3 regions of the Saccharothrix sp. NBAS 001 genome follow, and region 2 is predicted to be linked to each of the others. Evidence: riboswitches for the same ligand, from Rfam matches in the RefSeq annotation. Region 2 holds a riboswitch; each other region holds the start of a gene.

Region 1 (6,057 bases), 820 kb from region 2:
TTGTTGCGGCTGCTGCGGTTCGGCCCGCGAGGGTGCGCGGCGGGCGGGATGGCGGCGCTGGTCGGGTTCGTCGTGCTGGCCGGTCCGGAGCCGAGCGTGCTGCGGGCGGCGGTGATGGGCGCGGTGGCGCTGCTCGCGCTGGTGCTGGGGCGGGAGCGGTCCGCGTTGCCCGCGCTGGCGGCCGGGGTGGTCGTGCTGGTCCTGCACGATCCGCAGCTCGCGGTCGACCCGGGGTTCGGGCTGTCGGTCGTGGCCACGGCGGCGCTGGTGCTGCTCGCACCGGCGTGGGCCGGCCGGCTGCGCGACCGGGGCGTGCCGGTCGGGGTGGCCGAGGCGCTGGCGGTGCCGGCGGCGGCGCACCTCGCCACCGCGCCGCTGGTCGCCGGGATCTCCGGCCAGGTGAGCCTGGTCGCGGTCGCGGCGAACCTCCTGGTGGCCCCGGTCGTCGCCCCCGCGACGGTGCTCGGGGTGCTGGCGGCGTTGGTCGCGCCGGTCCACCTCGACACGGCGCGGTTCGTGGTCGAGGTGGCCGGGCCGGCCGCGTGGTGGCTGATCACGGTCGGCCGGCACGCGGCGGCGGTGCCGGGTGCGGCGGTGGCGTGGCCCGAGGGCTGGACGGGAGGGCTGCTGCTGGTCGGCCTCGTGCTGGCGGTGTACGTGGTGTTCCGGCTGCGGCGGGTGCGGGTGCTGCTCGTCGCGCTCGTCGCCGGGGCGGTCGTCGTGCTGGTGCCGGTCGGCGTGGTCGCGCCGCGCTGGCCGGTGCCGGGCTGGGCCGTGGTGGCGTGCGATGTGGGGCAGGGCGACGCGGTCGTGCTGGCCACGGCCGAAAGCGACCGTGCGGTCCTGGTCGACACCGGGCCGGATCCGGCTGCGGTGCTGGCCTGCCTGCGCCGGCTGGGCGTGCGGCGGGTGCCGCTGGTGGTGCTGAGCCACTTGCACGCCGACCACATCGGCGGGCTGGCGGCGGTGTTGGCGGAACGGGGTGTCGGCGCGGTGGCCGTGGGGCCGTCGCGGGAGCCGGCGTGGGCGTGGAGGGAGGTGGTTGCGCTGGCCCGCGCGGCCGGGGTCGACGTGGTCGAACTCGGGGTCGGGCAGCGGCTGGGCTGGCCGGGACTTGAGCTGGACGTGCTGGGGCCGCGTGCGGTGCCGCGCGGGGACGAGAACACGGCGGTCAACGATGCGTCCGTGGTGGTGCGGGCGACCACGGCGGCGGGGCGGGTCCTGCTGACCGGTGACGTCGAGCTGGCCGGGCAGGCCGCGCTGCTCGGCGGGCACGTCGACCTGCGGGCCGACGTGCTCAAGGTGCCGCACCACGGGTCGCGGTACTCGTCGCCGGAGTTCCTCGCGGCGGTGCGGCCACGGGTCGCGCTGGTCAGCGTCGGGGCGGGCAACCGGTACGGCCATCCCAGCGGGGTGCTGGTCGACGCCTTGGAGCGGGGTGGGGCGTTGCTGCTGCGCACCGACCGGGACGGCGACACCGCCGTCGTGCCCGGTCCGGAGGGGCCGCAGGTCGTCCGGTGCGGCGACCCGCTGAAGCACGGCGGCTGAACCACGGCGGCTGAGGGACGGCAGCTGGACCACGGCTGTCGTGAGACGAACGAACCTGCCCGGTCGCGTGACCGGGTTCATCGAGAGGAGCACGACCATGAAGGACACGAACACCTGGGTCCGGCTGCACACCGGCTGGTCGCCGCGCGAACTCGGCTGGGCGTTGTGGCAACCCGGCTATTCCGCGCACCCGTGGCCGAGCGCGGAATTAAGGCCGTCGTTCGAGTTCTACGTCTGCGAGGACGTGTCGATCGGCGGCCGGGCGATCGTGGCGCGGGCGACCGTCACGAAAACCGTGGGCACCGTGTCCGTCGCGTCACCGCAGGAGGCGTACCAGGAGATCGCCGACGCGCTGTTCGACGACGACCTGGCCATCGCGCCGGAGGACTGGCGGGCGAACCGGTACAACGGGCACAAGACGGCGTCGCCGTGGCCGCAACAGCTCACCGCGTGGCGGGCCGAGACCGAGGAGGTCGGGCCCTACCTGCTGCCCGAACTCTCGTCGTTCCCGCGCACGGGGTGGCTGCGGATCCCGGACATCGTCTTGTGACCGCAGGATCGGCGCGGACGGCCCGCGCGCCACGGGCCCGTGTCGGGCGGTCGTGGCGCGCGAGCCGGTCGGGCGTGGTCAGTCCTTCAGCGCGTTCAGCACGGCTTCGGCCGAGGGCGGGACGTTGGCGCGGGGGCCGACGCGGTCGCCGAGGGCGTCGAGGGTCTTCAGGCCGTCGCCGGTGATCAGCAGCACGGTCTCGGCGTCCGGGTCCAGCCGGCCGGTCTCGACGAGCTTCTTCGCCGTGGCGACGGTGACGCCGCCGGCCGTCTCGGCGAAGATGCCCTCGGTGCGGGCCAGCAGGCGGATGCCCTCGATCACTTCCTCGTCGGTGACGTCCTCGATGGCGCCGTTGGTGCGGCGGACCGCGTCCAGGACGTACGGGCCGTCCGCCGGGGCGCCGATCGCCAGCGAGCGGGCGATGGTGTCCGGGCGGACCGGGGACACCACGTCGTGGCCGGACTTGAACGCGGCCGACACCGGGGAGCAGCCGGTGGCCTGGGCGCCGAACACCTTGTAGGGGGTGGCGTCGACCAGGCCCAGCTCGCCGAACTCGCGGAACGCCTTGTCGACCTTGGTCAGCTGCGAGCCGGAGGCGATGGGCACCACGATCTGGTCGGGCAGCCGCCAGCCGAGCTGCTCGGCCACCTCGTAGCCCAGGGTCTTCGAGCCCTCGGCGTAGTACGGGCGGACGTTGACGTTGACGAACGCCCAGTCCTCGTGCTCGGCGGCCAGTTCCTGCGCGAGGCGGTTCACGTCGTCGTAGTTGCCGTCGACGGTGATCAGGTTGCCGTCGTAGACGGCGGTCATGAGGATCTTGGCCTGCTCCAGGGAGGAGGGCACCAGCACGACCGACTCCCAGCCGGCGCGGGCCGCGGCGGCGGCGACGGCGTTGGCCAGGTTGCCGGTGGAGGGGCAGGCCAGGACCTTGAAGCCCAGTTCACGGGCGGCGGCGAGGGCGACGCCGACGACGCGGTCCTTGAACGAGTGGGTGGGGTTGCCGGTGTCGTCCTTCACCCAGACCTTGCGCACGCCCAGGGCCTTGGCGAGGCGGTCGGCCTCGACCAGGCGGGTGGCGCCGGGGTTGGTGTTGGGGTGCGACTCGACGGTGGAGGGCACCGGGAGCAGGCCGCGGTAGCGCCAGATCGACCGGGGGCCCGCCTCGATGTCCTCGCGGCGGACGCGGCCGAAGTCGTAGGCGACTTCCAGCGGCCCGAAACACTCGAGACAGGCGTATTCCGGCGCGAGCGGGGTCTCGTGGCCGCACTCACGGCACGACAGGGCGCGGGCCGGACCGAGGTCGAAGGAGGTGGTGGCCGAAGGCACACTGACAGCAGTCATCGCGAGGTATCTCCTCATCTTTCCCGCGTCGCGGGTCGGAATTGGCACCGTGGTCGTCGCAGCGGACGCTGCGCGACGGGTTGCCGGGGCTTCTTCGGGCCGATCCCTCTGCCCCTCTGGATGAGCGGTATTCAGTTGTGGCCGCCAACCTACGGCACGATCCCGGCCCTCAGCCAGATCCGTCCACCATCCGGGCGCGATCCGGGGCGTGGGAGGATCGGGTCCGTGAGCGCGTCCGCAGTCTCTCAACCCCCCGTGCACCTGGTCGTCGGCGAGGAAGAGTTGCTGGTCGAGCGGGCGGTGCGCGGTGCGCTGGCGGTGGCCCGCGAAGCCGACCCGCAGGCCGATCTGACCAGGGTGAGAGTGACTGATCTCACCCCTCCTGAGCTGGCCGAACTGGTGAGCCCGTCGCTGTTCGCCGAGGGGCGGGTGATCGCCCTGGAGTCCGCCCAGGAGGCGGGCAAGGAGATCGCCGAGGCGGTCATGGCCTACGCCAAGGCGCCGGCCGACGGGGTGACCCTGGTCGTCGTGCACACCGGCGGCGGGCGCAGCAAGGTGGCCAAGGAGCTGCCCGCCGCGCTGCGCAAGGCCGGTGCGGCGGTGACCGAGTGCCCGAAGATCACCAAGGCCGCAGACCGCGAGGCGTTCGTGCGCAACGAGATCCGCTCGGCGGGCGGCAAGGCCGATCCGGAGGCGATCGGGGCGCTGATCGAGTCGGTCGGGTCGGACCTGCGGGAGCTGGCGGCGGCGGCCTCGCAGCTGGTGTCCGACACGGGCGGCAGGATCGACGCCGACGCCGTCCACCGCTACCACCGGGGGCGGGCCGAGGTGACCGGGTTCGCGGTGGCCGAGAAGGCCGTGGTGGGCGACCGGGGCGGGGCGTTGGAGGCGTTGCGGTGGGCGATGCTGACCGGCGTGCCGCACGTGCTGGTCGCGGACGCGCTGGCGGACGCGGTGCGGACCATCGCGAGGGTGTCGGCCGTGGGGCGGGGAGACCCGTTCAAGCTGGCCGGTGAGCTGGGCATGCCGCCCTGGAAGATCAAGAAGGCGCAGGGGCAGGCGCGGGGCTGGGACGGTGCCGGGCTGGCGGCGGCCATGTCGGTGGTCGCGGACCTCAACGCCGACGTGAAGGGCGTGGCGGCCGATTCGGGCTATGCCCTGGAGCGGGCTGTGCTGAAGATCGTCGCGGCTCACGGGCGGCGTTGAGCGCACAAAGCGAAACGCCGCGCCCTCCGGGGAGGGGCGGCGCTTCGGGAGGCTGCTTCAGATCCGGGTGATCAGATCTGGTTGGCGCGCCGGGCCAGGGCCGACTTCTTGTTGGCGGCCTGGTTGGCGTGGATGACGCCCTTGGTGACGGCCTTGTCGAGCTTGCGGGAGGCCTCGCGGGCCAAGGCGACGGCCTTGTCCTTGTCGCCGGCCTCGGCGGCCTCACGGAACTTGCGGATCGCGGTCTTCAGCGACGACTTGACGGCCTTGTTGCGCAGGCGCGCCTTCTCGTTCGTCTTGATCCGCTTGAGCTGGGACTTGATGTTCGCCACGCGAAAGCCACCGTTTCCTCGGTCTTGGGGTCGCATCGCGCTGTGATCGGCCCCACCGGAGTGGGCTTCCTCCATTGCGGAATGCCGCGCGATACGGCTGTAGAGGCTATCAGGGCTGCTGGGAGCGGCGTGCCCGGGTCCTCGGCGGAAAAAACAGTACACCCGTCCGGTTACGCTGTTCGGGTGATGACCGCTCTTGACTGGCCCGGGTTCGGGCAGGTGTCGCTCGCCGGTCTCCTCTTCCTCTGCGCGGCCGCCGCTCTCGCGGGTGCGGTCGACGCGGTGGTGGGTGGGGGAGGGCTGATCCAGCTGCCCGCGTTGTTGCTGGTCGGGCCCGGTGGGCAGCCGCTCTACGCGTTGGCCACGAACAAGGTCGCCGCTGTGGTCGGCACGGCTTCCGCGGTCAGCACGTACGCGCGGCAGACGTCCATCGACTGGGCGTCCGCGATCCCGATGGCGGTGGCGGCGTTCGCCGGGGCCACGGGTGGCGCGGCGTTCGCGGGGGCGCTGGAACCGGGTGTGCTCAACGGTGTGGTGTTGGTCGCACTGGTGGGGGTCGGGCTCTACACCTGGCGCAAGCCGGAACTCGGGGTGGCCGAGACGCCGCGCTTCGGGCGGGGCGCGCAGATCGGCGTGATGGCGGCGGGCGGCGCGGTGGTCGGGTTCTACGACGGGCTGGCCGGGCCGGGCACCGGGGCGTTCCTGGTGTTCCTGCTGGTGGGGCTGGTCGGGTTCGCGTTCCTGCGGGCGTCGGCGACCGCCAAGATCGTCAACGTCGCGACGAACCTGGGCGCGCTGCTCTACTTCATCCCCACCGGCAAGGTCCTGTGGGGGCTCGGGCTGGTGCTGGCGGTGTGCAACCTCGTCGGCGCGGTGTTCGGGGCGCGGCTGGCGGTGCGGCGGGGGTCCGCGTTCGTCCGCCGGGTGTTCCTGACCGTGGTCGTGGCGCTGGTGGTCAGCCTGGGCTGGAAGGCGGCGGTTGGATGACCTTGAACGTCGCGCCCATCGGGTCGCCCAGGGTGGCGAACCGGCCGAACAGCGAGTCGGCCACCGCGCCGACCGGGATGCCGCCCAGGTCGT
Region 2 (6,057 bases):
CACGCTCCTGCCGCCGATCATCATCCCGGACGAGGTCTCCCAGGACCGGGTCGCCGGAGCACTCGCTGCCGAGCAGCCGAGCGCCCCGCCCGTCGCCCTGGTCGAAGCCGCCGGGAAGTGGAAGCGCCGCTTCCTCAAGGCCGCGGTCGCCAGCGTGCTGGTGACCATCGCCGGCGGCGGCGCGACCGCCATCGCGATGGACAAGTCCATCACCGTCGACATCGACGGCGAAGCCACCACCGTGCGCACCTACGAGTCCACCGTGGGCGAGATCCTCGCCGACGAGGGCATCGCGGTCGGCGAGCACGACGCGCTCAGCCCGTCCCCCCAGGCGAAGGTCGGCGACGGCGGCAAGATCTCGCTCGACCGGGGCCGGCTGGTCAAGATGACCGTCGACGGCGAGCAGCGCGAGGGCTGGGTCCGCTCGGTCACCGTGGACGAGGCGCTCGACCAGCTCAAGGTGAACGACGACGGCGCGTGGCTCTCCGCCGACCGGGGCATGGCCGTCCCGCTCGGCGGGATGTCGCTGGAGGTCAAGAGCCTCAAGACCATCACGCTCTACGACGGCGGCAACGAGCCGAAGCAGCTGCGCACGACCGCGCTGACCGTCGACGAGCTGATGAAGGCCGAGAAGATCTCGCTCGGCCCGGAGGACAAGCTCGAATCCGCCGGGGACCTGCGCATCACCAACGGCGCCGAGGTCCACATCAGCCGCACCGGCGTGTCCGTGATCAACGCGACGGAGGCGATCGAGCCGCCCGTCGAGGAGGTCAAGGACGACTCGATGATGAAGGGCTCCAAGGAGACCGTCGAGGCGGGCGAGGCCGGCGAGCAGATCGTCACCTACCGGGTGACCATCAAGAACGGCAAGGAGACCGGGCGCGAGAAGCTGGGCGCCAAGGTCACCAAGGAGCCCAAGGCCAAGAAGGTCAAGGTCGGCACGAAGCTCCCGCCCGACGGCGAGGTGTGGGACCGGCTCGTGCAGTGCGAGGCGACCGGCAACTGGGCCATCAACACCGGCAACGGCTACTACGGCGGCCTCCAGTTCGACAAGGGCACCTGGGACTCCAACGGCGGCGGCCAGTACGCCGCGTACCCGCACCAGGCCACCCGCGAGCAGCAGATCGCCATCGCCACCAAGGTGCGCGACGCGCGCGGCGGCTACTCGGCGTGGCCTGCCTGCCGGGCGAAGCTGGGCCTGCCGTAGGTTTTGCGCGTGACCGAAGCTGCTTCTTCAACCGGGCCGGGGAGTTCGCTCCTCGGCCCGGCTGACGTTCGTCGGCTCGCCGCCGAGCTGGACATCCGCCCCACCAAGAAGCTCGGCCAGAACTTCGTGCACGACCCGAACACCGTCCGCAAGATCGTCGCGGCGGCGGAGCTGTCCCCGGACGACGTGGTCCTGGAGGTCGGGCCCGGCCTGGGCTCGCTGACGCTGGCGCTGCTGCCGTCCTGCGCCGCGACGGTCGCCGTGGAGATCGACCCCGTGCTGGCCGCCAGGCTGCCGCTGACGGTCGCCGAGCGCGCCCCGGGCCTGGCCGACCGGCTGACCGTGATCGAGGCCGACGCGATGCGCGTCACGGCCGACCGGTTCCCGACGCCGCCGACCGCGCTGGTGGCCAACCTCCCGTACAACGTGGCCGTGCCGGTGGTGCTGCACCTGCTGGCCGAACTGCCGTCGCTGCGCACCGGGCTGGTGATGGTGCAGTCCGAAGTGGCCGATCGGATGGCGGCCGGGCCGGGCAGCAAGGTCTACGGGGTGCCGAGCGTGAAGCTCGCCTGGTACACCGACGCCCGGCGGGCCGGGCCGGTGTCGCGCTCGGTGTTCTGGCCGGTGCCGAACGTGGACTCCGCGCTCGTCGCGTTCACCCGCCACCCGCCGCTGTCCACTGTGGACCAGAAGGTGCTGTTCTCGTTGGTGGACGCGGCCTTCGCCCAGCGCCGCAAGATGCTCCGGGGGGCGCTCGCGGGGTGGGCCGGCTCCGCCGCCGCGGCCGAGCGGCTGTTGCTGCAGGCAGGCGTCGACCCGGGCGTCCGGGGGGAGCAATTGGGCGTCGGAGACTTCGTCCGGATAGCCGAGGTTTCCTCACCGTAATAGCCGATGATCTTTCGGCCATAAGTGTGATTTGACGAACGATCCTCATGCGGGCTTGCGTTCAAGGCTCCGCGTCAGGTGTACTCGTGCTGCCATCCCGAGCGGCTGAGAGACCTGGCTCTACGACGCCGCAGCAACCACCTCCCCACGGAGGCAGGTGCTTCAGCCAGGATCGATGGAGGATCACGTGCCCAGGATGCTGCTCACGCGCCGGCGAGTCGTCGACCACGGCCGCCGCACGGTTTCAGGCTGTCGCAGCTAACTTCCGCCCTAGGCGCATTTTCGAGTCCTCGTCGTCCCCTCTCGGGACACCCTTCTTGAGCTGGCCTTCGGACGCGCACGCCACGAGCGTGCGTTGCCGCGTGCAGTCGTGGAGCGAAATCGTGATCACTGTTGAGAACCTCACCAAGACCTTTCCCGGAAGTACCGGTCAGGTTCGCGCGCTGGACGGCGTGAACCTGGACGTGGCCGCCGGCACCGTCCTGGGCGTCGTCGGCCCCAGCGGGGCGGGCAAGTCCACGCTGGCCCGGTGCGTGGCGCTGCTGGAGCGCCCCGACAGCGGCGCGATCCGCGTCGACGGCACCGACCTGGTGTCCCTCGGCGGCCCGGCGCTGCGCGCCGCCCGTCGGCAGATCGGCGTTGTGCCGCAAGGGGATTCGCTGCTGCGCCAGCGGACCGCCGCGGGCAACGTGGCGCTCCCGCTGGAGTCGGCCGGCGTGCCCGGCCCGCAGCGGCGCACCCGCGTCGCCGAGCTGCTCGACCTGGTCGGCCTGACCGACAAGGCGGGCTCCTACCCCGACCAGCTCTCCGGCGGCCAGCGCCAGCGCATCGCCGTGGCGCGCGCCCTGGCGGCCAGCCCGTCGGTGCTGCTGGCCGACGAGCCGACCTCCGCGCTCGACCCCGACACCACCGGCTCGGTGCTGACCGTGCTGGACCGCGCGCGGGCCGAACTCGGCGTCACCGTGCTCGTGGTCACCCACGACATGGGCGTGGTCCGCAAGATCTGCGACGACGTCGCGGTGCTGGAGGACGGCCGCGTGGTCGAGCACGGCAAGGTGCTGGACCTGGTCGCGGACGCGGGCTCGCGCACGGCCGCCTCGCTGCTGCCCGCCGTGGACCAGAACCCGGCCGCCGAGGGCGCGTACGACCGCGTCGCGGACGTGGTGCTGGTCGGGTTCGCCGCGGTCGGCGCGCTGCTGCCCGAGGCGACCAGCCGGTTCGGCGTGGACCTCAACCTGCTCGGCGGCGGTCTGACGCGGCTCGGCGAGACCCCGGTGGCGCGCTTCCGCGTCGGTCTCAACGGCGAGCGCGCGGACTCGGCGCTGGAGTGGATCTCGGAAGCGGGTGGCGCGGTGCGCCGGACACTGGCAGGGCCCCAGGGAGTAGCTGCGTGAGGTCGGCAACACCCTGGTCCACCGTGTTCGACGACGTGCTGGTCGCGACCGGCCAGACGGTCTACATGGTGGGCGTCTCCACCCTGATCGCTGTTCTGCTCGGCATTCCGCTCGGCGTCTGGTTGCAGCTCACCGCTCCCGGTGGGCTGCGCCCCAGGCCCGTGGTGCACAAACTGCTCGGTTTCGTGGTCGACCTCGGTCGGTCCATGCCCTTCCTGGTCCTGCTGATCGTGCTGATGTCGTTCACCCGGTTGATCCTCGGCGGCACGATCGGGCCGACGGCGGCCATCGTGCCGCTGGCGGTCGGCGCGATCCCGTTCGTCGGGCGGCTGGTCCAGAACGTCCTGTCCGAAGTGCACGTCTCGGTGATCGAGGCCGCGGTGACCACCGGGGCCTCCACCGGCCGGATCGTGCGCAGCGTGCTGCTGCGCGAATCGCTGCCCGCCCTGGTCAACGCGATCGGCGTGACCGCCATCGCCCTGCTCGGCTACTCCGCCATGGCCGGTGTGGTGGGCGGCGGCGGGCTCGGCGACCTCGCGGTGCGCGAGGGCTACCAGCGGTTCAACGACCGCTACCTGTGGGCGACGGTCGTGGTGCTCGCGATCGTGGCCACCCTGATCCAGTTCATCGGCAACCGCGTGGCCCGGGGCGTCGACCGCCGCCGGCACGCCTCCGTCTGAAGCCTTCTCCGTAGTTAAGGAATTGAAATGCGCATTCGTGCTGCCCTCGTCGCCGTGCTGCTGACCGCGGTGGGCTGCGGAAGCGGCCAGACCGGTGCCGCTTCCGACCCCGAAGCGGCCCTGAAGGTCGGCGTCAGCCCCGTCCCGCACGCCCAGGTGCTCAAGTACGTGGCGGAGAACCTGGCCAAGGACAAGGGCCTCAAGATCGAGGTCGTCGAGTTCACCGACTACGTCCAGCCGAACACCGCGCTGGTGGACGGCTCGCTCGACGCGAACTACTTCCAGACCATCCCGTACCTGGAGACGTTCAAGGCGGAGAGCGGCGCGAAGCTGGAGTGGATCGGGCCGGTGCACGTCGAGCCGCTCGGCGTGTACTCCAAGAAGCACAAGAAGCTCACCGACCTGCCCGCGGGCGGGAAGGTCGCGGTGGCCAACGACGCCACCAACGAGGCCCGCGGCCTGCGGTTGCTCGCGGAGAACGGGCTGATCAAGATCAAGGCCGGCGCGGAGAAGACCCCGTCCATCCGGGACATCGCGGAGAACCCTAAGAACCTGGAGTTCGTCGCGCTGGAGGCGGCCCAGCTGCCCCGCTCGCTGGAGGACACCGACGCCTCCGTGGTGAACGGCAACTACGCGATCGACGCCGGGCTCAAGCCGTCCTCGGACGCGCTGGTGCTGGAGAAGGCCGAGGGCAACCCGAACGCCAACGGCCTGGTCACCCGCGCCGAGCTGAAGGACGACAAGCGGATCAAGGACCTGCTGGCGCTGCTGCAGTCGCAGCAGGTCAAGGACTACATCAAGACGACCTTCTCGGGGTCCGTGCTGGCCGTGTGAGGCTAGTTGTCGACCGTGGCGCGCTCTCCCCGGAGGGCGCGCCACGCGCCGTAGAGGGCCAGTGCGGTCAGCGCCCCGGTGACCACCGTGATCGAGCCGCTGACCAGCAGGTCCGTCCCGTTGTCGCCGGTGGTGGTGAACGCCGCGAACACGGCGGTGAACGCGGCCAGCGCGGCGAGGACCACGCCCGGACGGGCCGGGGGCGCGAACCGGGCCGGGACCGGCCGGCGGGGCATCCGGGACAGCTCCCGGGCGCACCACGCGGCCACCACGAGCGCGCCCAGTACCGTGCTCGCCCACTGGGCCAGCGCGAAGCCGGGCATCCCCAGGACGTCGGTTCCGAGGGCGGGGAACAGCCGCACGCCCCAGCCGTCGTGGTGGGTGAAGGCGTCCCAGACGAAGTGCGTCACGCAGCCGACCAGCGCCGACACGGCGGCGGCGACCCCGAGGCGCGGGGCGGGCAGGTGCGCGACCCGGGACCGGATCGCGGCCGGGGCCAGCGCGAGGGCCGGTCCGAGCAGCAGGGCGCGGTAGAGCAGCAGCGCGACCAGGGCGATCGGCACGTCCACCACGACCAGCCCCCACCAGGTGTGGGTGTACTCGCCGCCGCCGGGGTGGAGCAGCACGAAGTAGGGCAGGTCCGGTGCCATCGAGCCCGCGACCAGCGCCGAGGTCACCAGCGGGCGGCGGGTCAGCGGGAGGACCGCGGCGATGTGCGAGGCGGTGAACGGCATACCGGCATTCGACCACCCCGGGCGCGCGGCCGACCGGCGCGGGCACCGACCCGGCACGGGACCTCCACGCCTCCTCCACGATCCGCCTCCCGCAGCCCTCACCCGCCTCACCGCCGCCCGCTCTGCCCAGCCCGCTCTGCCCAGCCTTCTCCACCCGGCTTGTGGGCCTGCCCCGATCGCTTCGAGCACCGGCACGAACTGCGGGCTGTCGCCCCGCTGCCCTGCGGTGAGCAGCAGCGACCGGGGCCGCCGTCCCTGTTCACAGGCCAGGTGCGGCCTGCTGGTCCACCTGTGGGGAGCGGCCCGGCCTGATGATTGCCGGG
Region 3 (6,057 bases), 2.6 Mb from region 2:
TGCTCGCCTACTCGGTCTACCTCGGCCAGGCCCAGCTGATGTCGGCCGCGCCGCACGTGGTGGGCGGCCGCCGGGCGCTGCTGGAGGACACCCTGACCGCGGTGACCGCCCGTGGCTGAGCCGTTCCGGCTGGGCGTGCGGGTCAAGCCGGGCGCGAAGCGCGACGCCGTGGGCGGCCGGTGGAACGGGGCGGACCTGGTCGTCGCCGTCGCCGCGCCCGCCGTGGAGGGCAAGGCGAACGAGGCCGTGCGCAAGGCGGTGGCCCGCGCGTTCGGCGTGCGGCGGCAGGACGTGCGGATCGTGCGGGGCGAGCGCGGGCGGGACAAGGTGGTCGAACTCGACCCCGCCCCCGCCGACGCGGAGGAGCGCCTGGCACGGCTCCTCGACGGCTAGCGCCGCGCGTGTCCACCCACCGGGACGTCCGCGCGGAGGGGGCCGCGCTGTCCGCTGTGGACGGTGATCCGCCCGGCGTGCCCACTCGACCGGCGAAGACGCGTTGTGCCCGTACGGTTTCCCCGTGGGAGGCGGAGCCGGTGGTTCCGCGCCGCACCGCGCCGACCCCGCGTGACCGGGGCCGACCGGGGCCGGCGGTGGCCCGGTGGTGATTGCCGGATTCGTCCAAATCGGTGTCACCGGGGGAGAATGACCACTACCGGGTGAACAACTGGAGGTCGAGTGGGTGGTGTGACGGCCTTCCTCGGCATCGGCGCCGCGGTCTTGCTGCTCTCCGTCATCGCGGTGCGGGTGTCGATCAAGCTCGGTCTGCCCTCGCTCCTGCTGTACCTGGGCATCGGCGTGCTGCTCGGCGAATCCGTGCTGGGGATCCAGTTCGAGGACGCCGACATGACGCGCTCGCTGGGCACCGTGGCGCTGGTGCTGATCCTCGCCGAGGGCGGGCTCACCACCCGCTGGACCGCGGTGAAACCCGCGCTGGGACTGGGTATCGCACTGTCCACAGTGTCCGTGGCGGTCAGCGTCGGGCTCACCGGTGTCGGCCTGCACTACCTGCTCGGCCTGGACTGGCGGACCGCCCTGCTGTGGGGCGCGGTGCTGTCGTCCACGGACGCGGCGGCGGTGTTCAGCGTGCTGCGCGGGGTGGGGGTGGGCAAGCGGCTGATCGGCGCGCTGGAACTGGAGTCCGGGCTCAACGACGCCCCGGTGTACATCGCCGTGGTGCTGCTCGCGTCACCCGACCCGGTGACGTGGACCGCGCCCGTGCTGATGGTCTACGAACTGCTCGCGGGCGGCGCGATCGGCGTGGCGCTGGGCTGGCTGGGCGGGTTCGCGCTTCGGCGTGCCGCACTCCCGTCGACCGGCCTGTACCCGTTGGCGACGGTCGCCGTGTGCCTGCTCGCGTACACGGCCGGCGACCTGGCGCACGCGTCCGGGTTCCTCGCGGTCTACACGGCGGCGCTCGTGCTGGGCAACGCCCGCCTGCCGCACCGGTCGGACACGCTGTCGTTCGCCGAGGGGCTGGGCTGGATCGCGCAGATCGGGTTGTTCGTGCTGCTCGGCCTCTACGCGTCGCCCGGCCGCCTGTTCGAGTCGCTGATCCCGGCGCTGGTCGCGGGCGGGGTGCTGGTGCTGCTGGCCCGACCGGTGTCGGTGCTGTGCGCGGCGCTGCCGTTCAAGGTGCCGTGGCGGGAACAGGTGTTCATCTCGTGGTCCGGGCTGCGCGGCGCGGTGCCCATCGTGTTCGCCCTGATCCCGCTGATCCAGGGGTTCGAGGGCGCGCGGCACCTGGTCGACGTGGTGTTCGTGCTGGTCATCGTGCTGACCGTGGTGCAGGGCTCGACGCTGCCGTGGATGGCCAAGTGGCTCGGGCTGGTGAAGTCCGGCGAGGCGCAGGAGATCCAGGTCGACTCGTCGGCGCTGGACGAGCTGGGCGCGGAGCTGCTCCAGGTGCGCATCCAGGGCGGCTCCAAGCTGCACGGCGTCTACCTCAGCGAACTGCGGCTGCCGCCGGGCGCGACGGTCAGCCTGGTGGTGCGCGGCGACGACGGCTTCACCCCGCAGCCCACCACCCGCCTCCAGGAGCACGACCAGCTGCTGGTGGTCTGCACGGACGCCGCCCGCACGGCCACCGAACACCGCATCCGGGCCGTCGACCGGGCCGGCCGCTTCGCCCGCTGGAAGGGCGACGCCGGCCTGCCGTGACCCCGCCGCGCCGCGATCGGGGGCGGGTCCGCCGTGTGATCCCGCTCGCGGTCGGGGGTGCGCGGCGGCCCGGCCGGGCGCACCGTGATCGTCCGCGTGACCTGCGGGTGCTGGGGGTTCCCGCACGGCGGGCGGGTGGGCGGGTCGACCTCCCAGGATGTGAACGGGCCTCGACTGGGTGCCGGGTCGTGGGCTAACTTCGGTCACGAGGTCATGAGTGCCAGCGCGAAGCTCGGGCTAGCTGGCCGGCAACCCTCCTACCGCGGTGGGGTGCCCCCGATGAGGACCTGGCCTGGCGCGTAGGGCGTCGGGCAAGCGCGGGCCTCCCATGCCACGGAGTCCGCCGGACCCGTCGGAGGTTGTCATGACCGTCGCAGTTCCCGGTTCCATCGCCGCCCTGCCCCGCGTCGTCGGAGCCGCGTTGCGCGTCCCGCTGGTCACCGGCGAGCGCGTCGAGTACGCCAATCTCGACCACGCCGCCAGCGCGCCCTGCCTGGAGCAGGTCCGCGACGCCGTGGACGAGCTGCTGCCCTGGTACGCCAGCGTGCACCGGGGCGCGGGCTTCGCCTCCCAGGTGTCCACCCGCGTCTACGAGCAGGCCCGCGACTCGGTCCGGCGCTTCCTCGGCGCGCGTCCCAGCGACACCGTCGTGTTCACCCGCAACACCACCGACTCGCTCAACCTGCTGGCTCGCAGCCTGCCCCGGCACACGTCCGTGGTGCTGTTCGACACCGACCACCACGCGGCGCTGCTGCCGTGGCGCGGCCCGAACGTGCACCGCCTGACCACCCCGGCCACGCCCGCCGGGGCCGTGCTGGAGCTGGACCGCGCGCTGCGCGCCACCCCCGAGGGCCCGCGCCTGGTCGTGGTGACCGGCGCGTCCAACGTCACCGGCGAGGTGTGGCCGGTGGCCGAACTGGCCGCCGTGGCCCGCCGGCACGGCGCGCGGATCGCGCTCGACGCCGCCCAGCTCGCCCCGCACCGGCCCGTGGACCTGCGGGAGCTGGACGTGGACTACGCGGTCCTGTCCGGCCACAAGATCTACGCCCCGTTCGGCACCGGCGTGCTGGTCGGCCGGGCCGACTGGCTCCAGGCCGCCGAGCCCTACCTGGTCGGCGGCGGCGCGACCGCGCGGGTCACCGACCACGGCGACCGGCTGGGCGTGGCCTGGTCGGCGGTGCCGGAGCGGCACGAGGCCGGCTCGCCGAACGTGGTGGGCGTGCACGCCCTCGCGGTGGCCTGCGACGTGCTGGGCCGGCACTGGGAGCAGACCACCGCGCACGAGCGGGAGCTGCTGGCCCGGTTGCGCGCGGGCCTGGCGACCGTGCCCGGTGCGCACGAGCTGTCGATCTTCGGGTCCGACCGGGACCGGGTGGGCGTGGTGAGCTTCGTGGTGGCCGGGCAGGACGTCGGCTTCCTGGCCGCCGCGCTGTCCGCCGAGCACGGCATCGGCGTGCGCGACGGCGCGTTCTGCGCGCACGTCGCCGTGCACCGGCTGACCGACGGCAACCGGGCGCTGCGCGCGTCGCTGGGCCTGGGCAGCACCGCCGAGCACGTGGACCGGTTCGTGGCGGCGCTGCGGTCGCTCGTGGTCGAGGGCTCGCGGTGGCCGTACCGGATCGTCGACGGCCGGTGGGTGCCGGAGAACGACGAGCGGGCGCTCCCGCCGTTCCTGCGCTGAACGGATGCTGGACAATGGCCCGGTGAGCACCGATCCCAACACCGATCCGGAGCACGGGGCCGACCCGGCCGATCCGGAACCCGGCAGCACCGCCGCGCCGCCGCCCAAGAGCCGGGTGGCGCTGCTCGCGGCGATCGCGCCGGTGGTGCTGGCGCTGGACATCGCGACCAAGGTGATCGCGGTCGCGGAGCTGGAGGGTCGGGAGCCGGTCGAGCTGTTCGGCAGCCTGGTCTACCTGTCGTTCCTGCGCAACTCGGGCGCGGCGTTCGGCATGGCCGAGGGCTGGACGGTGATCCTCGCGCTGATCGCGCTCGGCGTGGTCGGGTTCATCCTGTGGATCGCCCGCAAGCTGCGGTCGGTCGGCTGGGCGATCGGCCTGGGCCTGGTGCTGGGCGGCGCGACGGGCAACCTGGTGGACCGGATCTTCCGGTCGCCGGGGCCGCTGCGCGGGCACGTGGTGGACTTCATCTCGCTGATCGAGCCCTACGGCACGTTCTTCCCGGTGTTCAACATTGCCGACTCCGGCATCTGCGTGGGCGGCGCGATCATCGTGATCATGGCCGCGATGCAGCGCGACTACGACGGAACCCGCCACGTGAAGCCGGTGAAGAACGCATGAGCGACTACCGCACGCTGCCCGTCCCCGACGGGCTGGACGGGATGCGCGTCGACGCGGGCCTGGCCAAGCTGCTCGGCCTGTCCCGCACGGTCGTCGCGGGCCTCACCGAAGCCGGTGACGTGGTGCTGGACGGGCAGCCCGCCGGCAAGTCCGACCGGCTGGTGGCCGGGTCGTGGCTGGAGGTGACCCTGCCCGAGCCGGAACGCCCGGTGCAGGTGCAGGCGATCGCCGTGGAGGGCCTGGAGGTCCTGCACGAGGACGACGACATCATCGTGGTGGACAAGCCGGTCGGCGTGGCGGTGCACCCGAGCCCCGGCTGGACCGGGCCGACCGTGGTCGGCGGGCTGGCAGCTGCCGGGGTGCGGATCGCCACGTCCGGCGCGGCCGAGCGGCAGGGCGTCGTGCACCGGCTGGACGTCGGCACGACCGGCGTGATGGTGGTCGCCAAGAGCGAGCACGCCTACTCGGTGCTCAAGCAGGCGTTCAAGGAGCGCACGGTCGACAAGCTGTACCACGCGCTGGTGCAGGGCCACCCGGACCCGATCAAGGGCACCATCGACGCGCCGATCGACCGGCACCCCAAGCACGACTACAAGTTCGCGGTGATGGCCAACGGCAAGCCGAGCATCACCCACTACGAGGTGGTCGAGGCGTTCCGGGCGGCGTCGCTGCTCGACGTGCACCTGGAGACCGGGCGCACCCACCAGATCCGGGTGCACTTCTCGGCGCTGCGGCACCCGTGCGTCGGCGACCTCACCTACGGCGCGGACCCGGTGCTGGCCAAGCGGCTGGGCGTGACCAGGCAGTGGCTGCACGCGCGCACCCTGGGCTTCCACCACCCGGCCGACGGCCAGTGGGTGGAGTTCACCAGCGAGTACCCGGCCGACCTGTCCGACGCGCTGGAGCTGCTGCGCGCGGAGGGCTGAGGCCGCCCGCGCGCTCCGGTCGGGTCTGGCAACGGACAATCCCTCCCGTTCGAAGGTCGCGTTCGCGTAACGTTGCGGCGAAGGCCCGCTCGTATGGGGAGGTACGTGTGGTGTCAACGCACTACGACGACCCGGATCGCACGCCACCGCAAGGCATCCCGGTCGCCGGCGGCGCCGGGGGCCGGCACCAGGCCGCGCCGGTCGCACCCGCGCCCGACGCGTGGGCCGCCGCCGAGGCGCAGCACCGCGCCCGGCAGGCCCCGCCGCCCGCGCAGCACCGGGTCCGCCCGGTGGCCGCCCGACCCGAGGACGAGACGGTCGCGCACCAGCCGTTCGACGCGCGCGTCGACCAGACCGTCGCGTACGGGCGGACGCCGGTCGCCGAGGACGAGACGGTGTACGGCGGCCGGTTCACCCCCGCCGCGGTCGACCCGGACGGCTGGAGCGTCGCGCCGGCGGTGATCGGCGGCGACCTGCCCGAGGCCGCGCCGGCCCCGTCGCCACCGCCGCGACCGGCGGTGCGCCCCGGTGGGCCGGCGGCCGGGCAACCGGGTGCGCGGCCCGAGCCGGAGGACAACCCGACAAAGCGCTCATTCCTCGGGAAGTTGTTCAACCGCAACGGATGACGCGGTCCGGGCGGGCGTGCATCACTGCCCGTTCGGACCTTGGCGGAC

The links. A riboswitch is a leader RNA that binds a small molecule or an ion and turns the genes downstream of it on or off. The one in region 2 is predicted to bind S-adenosylmethionine.
Region 1: linked by a shared signal. The riboswitch ahead of thrC (threonine synthase) and the one ahead of AC0HI0_RS38960 (methionine ABC transporter ATP-binding protein) in region 2 are both predicted to bind S-adenosylmethionine.
Region 3: linked by a shared signal. The riboswitch ahead of AC0HI0_RS26020 (aminotransferase class V-fold PLP-dependent enzyme) and the one ahead of AC0HI0_RS38960 (methionine ABC transporter ATP-binding protein) in region 2 are both predicted to bind S-adenosylmethionine.

The regions. Positions count from the first base shown of each region.
Region 1 is NZ_CM153251.1:9,546,720-9,552,776, forward strand. Features, by position in the region: gene AC0HI0_RS43145 (DNA internalization-related competence protein ComEC/Rec2) at 1-1,548, shown strand, start outside; gene AC0HI0_RS43150 (hypothetical protein) at 1,646-2,098, shown strand; gene thrC (threonine synthase) at 2,177-3,439, opposite strand; SAM riboswitch class I at 3,451-3,566, opposite strand; gene holA (DNA polymerase III subunit delta) at 3,665-4,645, shown strand; gene rpsT (30S ribosomal protein S20) at 4,717-4,977, opposite strand; gene AC0HI0_RS43170 (TSUP family transporter) at 5,164-5,964, shown strand; gene AC0HI0_RS43175 (VOC family protein) at 5,933-6,057, opposite strand, start outside.
Region 2 is NZ_CM153251.1:8,724,893-8,730,949, forward strand. Features, by position in the region: gene AC0HI0_RS38950 (transglycosylase family protein) at 1-1,207, shown strand, start outside; gene rsmA (16S rRNA (adenine(1518)-N(6)/adenine(1519)-N(6))-dimethyltransferase RsmA) at 1,217-2,092, shown strand; SAM riboswitch class I at 2,182-2,274, shown strand; gene AC0HI0_RS38960 (methionine ABC transporter ATP-binding protein) at 2,476-3,486, shown strand; gene AC0HI0_RS38965 (methionine ABC transporter permease) at 3,510-4,166, shown strand; gene AC0HI0_RS38970 (MetQ/NlpA family ABC transporter substrate-binding protein) at 4,194-5,000, shown strand; gene AC0HI0_RS38975 (DUF4184 family protein) at 5,003-5,734, opposite strand.
Region 3 is NZ_CM153251.1:6,121,773-6,127,829, reverse strand. Features, by position in the region: gene AC0HI0_RS26035 (TetR/AcrR family transcriptional regulator) at 1-119, shown strand, start outside; gene AC0HI0_RS26030 (DUF167 domain-containing protein) at 112-393, shown strand; gene AC0HI0_RS26025 (potassium/proton antiporter) at 685-2,157, shown strand; SAM riboswitch class IV at 2,367-2,481, shown strand; gene AC0HI0_RS26020 (aminotransferase class V-fold PLP-dependent enzyme) at 2,522-3,838, shown strand; gene lspA (signal peptidase II) at 3,861-4,457, shown strand; gene AC0HI0_RS26010 (RluA family pseudouridine synthase) at 4,454-5,383, shown strand; gene AC0HI0_RS26005 (hypothetical protein) at 5,494-6,009, shown strand.